Regions from separate parts of the Metasolibacillus sp. FSL H7-0170 genome, predicted to be linked through region 1. Evidence: a T-box and tRNA genes for the amino acid it is inferred to sense, from the RefSeq annotation. Region 1 holds a T-box; the other holds one or more tRNA genes.
What was found. The T-box of region 1 lies ahead of leuS (leucine--tRNA ligase). A T-box ahead of a tRNA ligase gene usually reads a tRNA of that ligase, here a tRNA-Leu.
Positions count from the first base shown of each region.

Region 2: it has a tRNA-Leu gene. The T-box ahead of leuS (leucine--tRNA ligase) is inferred to sense a tRNA for this amino acid. The anticodon was not compared.

Region 1 is NZ_CP151964.1:3,816,809-3,820,195, reverse strand. It holds gene leuS (leucine--tRNA ligase) at 1-1,442, opposite strand, end outside; T-box leader at 1,541-1,756, opposite strand; gene MHH70_RS17960 (transposase) at 2,015-2,578, shown strand; gene MHH70_RS17955 (MFS transporter) at 2,846-3,387, opposite strand, start outside.
Region 2 is NZ_CP151964.1:3,316,839-3,320,225, reverse strand. It holds gene MHH70_RS15505 (hypothetical protein) at 1-103, shown strand, start outside; gene MHH70_RS15500 (LD-carboxypeptidase) at 320-1,222, opposite strand; tRNA gene MHH70_RS15495 (tRNA-Leu) at 1,329-1,411, opposite strand; tRNA gene MHH70_RS15490 (tRNA-Gly) at 1,466-1,540, opposite strand; tRNA gene MHH70_RS15485 (tRNA-Cys) at 1,591-1,664, opposite strand; tRNA gene MHH70_RS15480 (tRNA-Gly) at 1,671-1,745, opposite strand; tRNA gene MHH70_RS15475 (tRNA-Gln) at 1,749-1,823, opposite strand; tRNA gene MHH70_RS15470 (tRNA-His) at 1,842-1,917, opposite strand; tRNA gene MHH70_RS15465 (tRNA-His) at 1,948-2,023, opposite strand; tRNA gene MHH70_RS15460 (tRNA-Trp) at 2,057-2,130, opposite strand; tRNA gene MHH70_RS15455 (tRNA-Tyr) at 2,142-2,225, opposite strand; tRNA gene MHH70_RS15450 (tRNA-Thr) at 2,229-2,304, opposite strand; tRNA gene MHH70_RS15445 (tRNA-Phe) at 2,318-2,393, opposite strand; tRNA gene MHH70_RS15440 (tRNA-Asp) at 2,410-2,485, opposite strand; tRNA gene MHH70_RS15435 (tRNA-Met) at 2,489-2,565, opposite strand; tRNA gene MHH70_RS15430 (tRNA-Val) at 2,576-2,651, opposite strand; tRNA gene MHH70_RS15425 (tRNA-Glu) at 2,663-2,737, opposite strand; tRNA gene MHH70_RS15420 (tRNA-Ser) at 2,758-2,849, opposite strand; tRNA gene MHH70_RS15415 (tRNA-Asn) at 2,857-2,931, opposite strand; rRNA gene rrf (5S ribosomal RNA) at 2,947-3,062, opposite strand; rRNA gene MHH70_RS15405 (23S ribosomal RNA) at 3,171-3,387, opposite strand, start outside.

The sequences.
Region 1 (3,387 bases):
TTACCTGTTACTGGGTCTACTACATTTACCCATTCGTCAATATTCGCTAATGGTGATTCACCTGTACCACTTGGACGAATATCATTTGTTTTTGGAAGCATTAGAGGCAGCTCTTCCTGTGGAACAGTTGTCATTGTACCATCTTCCCAATGAATTACAGGAATTGGCTCGCCCCAATAGCGTTGACGTGAGAATAACCAGTCGCGTAGACGGTAAGAAATTTTCTTCTCACCAACACCCTTTTCCTCTAGCCAAGCAATAGCTTTTGTAATACCTTCTTCCTTATTTAAGCCGTTTAAAAAATCTGAGTTAATATGCTCACCGTCACCAATAAATGCTTCTTTCGAAATATCACCGCCTGCAAGCACCTCTTTAATTTCTAGGCCGAATTCTTTCGCAAACTCATAGTCGCGTTCATCATGAGCAGGTACTGCCATAATTGCACCTGTACCGTATGTTGCAAGTACATAATCAGCAATCCATACAGGAATTTTTGCACCGTTAATTGGATTTACTGCATAAGCACCTGTGAATACACCTGTTTTTTCCTTTGCTAAGTCTGTACGCTCAAGGTCTGATTTTGTTTTTACTTTATCAAGATAAGCGTCCACTTGCGCACGCTGTTCAGCTGTTGTAATTTCAGCAACTAGCTTATGCTCTGGTGCTAATACTGCATATGTTGCACCAAATAGCGTATCTGGGCGCGTTGTGAAAACGTCAAATGAGTGCTCTGTACCATCGATTGTAAATGTGACCTCCGCACCTTCTGAGCGACCAATCCAATTGCGCTGCATTTCCTTTAAGCTTTCTGGCCAATCAAGCTCATCTAAATCCTCTAATAGACGGTCTGCATATTCCGTAATGCGTAGAATCCATTGACGCATTGGGCGACGTTCTACCGGATGCCCGCCGCGCTCGGATTTACCATCGATTACTTCCTCATTCGCTAGTACCGTTCCAAGTGCTGGACACCAGTTTACAGGTACTTCATCTACATACGCTAAACCACGATTGAATAATTGGATAAAAATCCATTGCGTCCATTTATAATATTTAGGGTCTGTCGTATTAATTTCGCGGTCCCAGTCGTAAGAAAAGCCTAAATCATTCATTTGACGCTTAAATGTCGCAATATTTTTCGCCGTAAACTCTGCAGGATCATTTCCTGTATCGAGTGCATATTGCTCAGCAGGTAACCCGAAAGCATCCCAGCCCATCGGATGTAGCACATTATAGCCTTGCATGCGCTTAAACGAGCTTAAAATATCCGTCGCGATATAGCCAAGTGGATGTCCTACATGCAAGCCTGCCCCTGATGGGTACGGAAACATATCTAATGCAAAAAACTTTGGTTTACTGTTGTCATTCACCGTTTTAAATGTTTTGTTATCTGCCCAATACTTTTGCCATTTCTTATCAATTTCTTGATGATTAAAACTCATATTACTCCTCCTCAAAATCATAGTATCGACTTGTTTTCCACCGTTCAAACTGAAGTGACAGAATTTTTAGAAAAATAAAAAACTCGCCCCATTCCGTAGAAAGGGACGAGAGTAAATTTGACTCCCGCGGTACCACCCAAATTAGTGACACTGCACTCAGCTCCAGCTTCTTAACGCGAAAACACGGCTTCTAGTTAATCTTTTTCACTAAAAGCAACTCAAAGGCGAGTTCAATTTGTTCACTTGCTAGCTCACACCAGCCGCTAGCTCTCTAAAAAGTGTCGAAATTTACTATTCCTTGTCATAGTCGTTGTATATAATGCCTTCATTCTAATGGAATTAGCTAGAAAGCACAAGCCTTTTTTAAAGTGCCTGGCACGCAAACAATTTTCACACAATTCACCAAAAAAAATTTTTGGTGTTTATTTATTATCCAAACTTAAAATTTCATCTATTTTTTATAATCAATTTTCCTATTTGCGACATTTTATATAAAGTTTATTGCCTAGTGTGATTTGACAATATCTTTAGCTCTTTTTAAACTTAATAACAATATAAAAAGGAGGTTTGTTATGGCTAGAAAACATCGCCTTTGGTCACCATACCATTATTTCCATATAGTTATGCGCGGAAATAATCGGCAAACAATTTTTTTACATCACACAGACTACCAAGCTTTTTTTCGCATTGTGGAGTACACCTACCAAAAGTATCAATTTTCAATTATTGCATTTTGTATTATGCCAAACCATTATCACCTATTGCTCCATTCCCCTTTTGTTCCTCATAGCAAAATTATGGCGATGATTAATAGGCGCTACAGTGATTATTTTAAAAAGAAATATGACTACAGTGGTCACCTATACGAAAAAAGATTTTTTTCAGATTTAGTCCCCTCTCCCCTAGATATCATTGTTGTAAGTCGTTATATCCACCGCAATCCGATTAATACAACCATTCCTTTAGTAGAAACCTTAGCCTTTTATCCCTACAGTTCTTATTATTACTACTACACTAAAGCACCGACACCATTCAACTTCTTACACCAAGATTCACTTATCACCTATCTTTCCCATACAAAATATCCAACCCTTGACCTCTATTTAACCTATTGCGAAGATGATTATGATTTATAGCCAAAATCAATCGTGCCCTAGCGTAACTGAGTCTAGACTTTTTGAACTTGCTCAAAGATCCCTCTTCAAAAATGTGATATCCGCTTGAGGCTTTGCCTAACATAATGTTGGTCATTTAACCATTACTCACACATATTGGGGTGTTCCTATACTGCATTCCTTTTTGTCAGCAGGTGTTAGGTCATTTGCCGAAAGAAGTGAATTAATGTATGCAAAAAAGCTAGTACCATTATTATTCGTGGTACTAGCTTTCTTTCTAAACTGTAGTTAGTTTTCTGAATTTTCCGTATTGTTTGCGTGCCAGGCACATGCGGGGATAATCGCTATGAGCAATAATACGACTAAACTCCACATCAACGTCTGCATATCGAATAAATCTACCATCAATCCTCCGAATAAAGGACCAATCATGCGACCAATTGTTGTGGCGCTATTAACAATACCTTGATAAAAGCCTTGTCGTCCCTTAGGTGCAAGGCGATTGGCAATGGTAGGAATTACAGGTGTGAAAAACACTTCTCCCAACGTTAAAATCACCATTGCCGTTGCAAACATTGTAAATTCTTCAGCTATTGCAACGATGCAGAAAGAAAATGACATAAGCACAAGTCCTAATACGAGCTGGTGCTTTAATTTCTTTTCCCACCGGCGAACGAGTGGGCGAATAATTGGTTGGAAGCCGACAACGAGCAAGCCATTAATTGTCCAAATCACACTGTACTGTGATAAAGACATGCCTAAGCCTTGTGTATAGGAAGAAATTGTGGCGCTCCATTGTGAATAAGACATCCAGCATAACACTAATGCCA
Region 2 (3,387 bases), 500 kb from region 1:
ACGTGCGAATGAACTAGAAAAACAGGCACACCGTTTATCGAATGCCATTAATGCAAAAAACTATCAAGTAGAAATTGAATTCGATGATTCAGCCTATTTCTAATCTTGGTGCGGTGAGACTCCAAACCAAGTCGTAACGAGCGTTTTCTCCTTTTAGGATTAACTAAACGAAAAACCAATTACACTTCACCTGTCACTAGATTACTAATTACCAATGACCAACTAGAAGTAATAGGACAGACAAACGCAGAATTGATTTCTAAACGCTCGCTACGAAAAGAAGCTGCCCGTAAGCAATTTGCCTACAGTGCAGCTTCTTTTATTCTTCTACACCTGGCAATACCCTTAACACTTTTGCATCCGCATCGATTATCGCCTCTACTCCTAATGGAAGACCAATATTCGGTCTGCAATGTCCAATTTTAAAGCCAGCTAATACAGGCTTATTTAATGGCTTTAAATAGTGGGAAACAATCTTTAGTAGCTCAGCCTCATCAACACCATTAAAATCACCAATAATATAGCCAGCCGCTTGCTCTAGCTTGCGAGCTAAACGCAATTGATTAAACATACCATCAATGCGGTCAAGCGATTCATGAATATCTTCTAGTATGACAATTTTATTAGAGAAATCTATCTCAAATTTCGTCGCAAGTGTGCTCACTAAGCGATTCAAATTACCACCAATCAATTCGCCACGAGCCACGCCTGAGACAACCGTTTCAAGCTTTGAAATCCGTTCATCATAATGAATTTCAATCGGTGCAAATAATTGCTGAAACATTTTCTCTGACAGCTCATCTAAAATGTCGCTACTCTCACTTAACATCGGTCCGTGGAAAGTAACTAAATTAGCATATTGATTAACAGCTAAATGCAAGCTCGTTACATCAGAGAAACCCCAAATAATTTTAGGGTGCTCCTGCAATAGCTGATAATCGATTTTATCTAGCAATCTTCCAATACCATAGCCACCACGCACACAAAATATAGCCTTAATTTCATCATCCGCTATCATTGCATATAAATCCGCAAGACGTTCCTCATCACTGCCAGCCAAAAACCCTTCATACTCCGCAATCGTCTGTCCTAGTTTATACTTCAACCCTAATTTTTCAAGAAATTCAAGCTTAATCGGTAGCTGCTCCATCTTTAATGGACTACTCAGTGCTAAAACACCTACCGTATCGCCTTGTGTTAATTTTTTTGGCCTAATATTCAAATCTTCCACCTCTTTCAATCAATTGTATTATAACATTGCCAAAGGTATGAGGCATATTTCTTATAAGCAAAATAAAAAACTCCAACCGAAGTTGAAGTTTAGATGATACCTGAGGTGGGACTCGAACCCACACGCCATCGCTGGCATCGGATTTTGAGTCCGACGTGTCTGCCATTCCACCACTCAGGCATTATAGTATTTTTCCAGTATGATAAATCAATTTTCTCATACTTACAAAAGATTTGGAGCGGAAGACGGGGTTCGAACCCGCGACCCCCACCTTGGCAAGGTGGTGTTCTACCACTGAACTACTTCCGCAAAATATTCATTTAAAAAAGAGGAAAAAAAATCCCCAATTTATACTAAATTGGAGGCGGCAACCGGATTTGAACCGGTGATAAAGGTGTTGCAGACCTGTGCCTTACCACTTGGCTATGCCGCCGTAAAATGGAGCGGAAGACGGGGTTCGAACCCGCGACCCCCACCTTGGCAAGGTGGTGTTCTACCACTGAACTACTTCCGCAAATGGCTGGGGTACTAGGATTCGAACCTAGGCATGACGGAATCAAAATCCGTTGCCTTACCGCTTGGCTATACCCCAACAACTTTTATTATTAAATGGGGCGACTGATGGGAATCGAACCCACGAATGTCGGAACCACAATCCGATGCGTTAACCACTTCGCCACAATCGCCATTATATAAAATTTACTTTAGATTATTAATGGGGCGACTGATGGGAATCGAACCCACGAGTGTCGGAACCACAATCCGATGCGTTAACCACTTCGCCACAATCGCCATTATTTATGTTCTGTTCATAACAAAAAAATCTGGCAGGGGCAGTAGGAATCGAACCCACACCAAAGGTTTTGGAGACCTCTATTCTACCGTTGAACTATGCCCCTATTCAGATAAATGGTGGTGGGGGACGGATTCGAACCGCCGAACCCTAAGGAGCGGATTTACAGTCCGCCGCGTTTAGCCACTTCGCTACCCCACCAAGTGGTGCCGGCGATAGGAGTCGAACCCACGACCTACTGATTACAAGTCAGTTGCTCTACCAACTGAGCTACACCGGCATTTAGGAATAAATGGTGGGTCAGGACGGAATCGAACCGCCGACACTTAGAGCTTCAGTCTAATGCTCTACCAACTGAGCTACTGACCCACTTTTTATATTAAAATGGCGGTCCCGACCGGGATCGAACCGGCGATCTCCTGCGTGACAGGCAGGCATGTTAACCGCTACACCACGGGACCTTTTGGTTGCGGGGACAGGATTTGAACCTGTGACCTTCGGGTTATGAGCCCGACGAGCTACCGAACTGCTCCACCCCGCGATAATAATAATGGTGGAGGATGACGGGTTCGAACCGCCGACCCCCTGCTTGTAAGGCAGGTGCTCTCCCAGCTGAGCTAATCCTCCATATTCAATAGTGGTGACCCGTACGGGATTCGAACCCGTGTTACCGCCGTGAAAGGGCGGTGTCTTAACCACTTGACCAACGGGCCAATAAACGTTGTTTAAAGGTTGGCGGAGAGTAAGGGATTTGAACCCTTGAGACAGTGTTAACCGCCTACACGATTTCCAATCGTGCTCCTTCGACCTCTCGGACAACTCTCCAAGAAGATGGCTCCGAAGGCAGGGCTCGAACCTGCGACCAACCGGTTAACAGCCGGTTGCTCTACCACTGAGCTACTTCGGAACAATATCAAGGTTAGCCTAGCGATGTCCTACTCTCACAGGGGGAAGCCCCCAACTACCATCGGCGCTAAAGAGCTTAACTTCCGTGTTCGGTATGGAAACGGGTGTGACCTCTTTGCCATCATCACTAGACTATTTTCAAAGACAAGAATTATTATAACATCTTTTATATTAAAGTCAAGTATGTATCTTCTTGTTCTTTCAAAACTGGATAAATGAACATTGAAACAAGTTTTAATTGTGGTTAAGTCCTCGATCGATTAGTATTCGTCAGCTTCATGTGTCGCCACACTTCCACCTCGAACCTATCTACCTCATCGTCTTTGAGGGATCTTACTTACTTGCGTAATGGGAAATCTCATCTTGAGGGGGGCTTCATGCTTAGATGCTTTCAGCACTTATCCCGTCCATACATAGCTACCCAGCGATGCCGTTGGCACGACAACTGGTACACCAG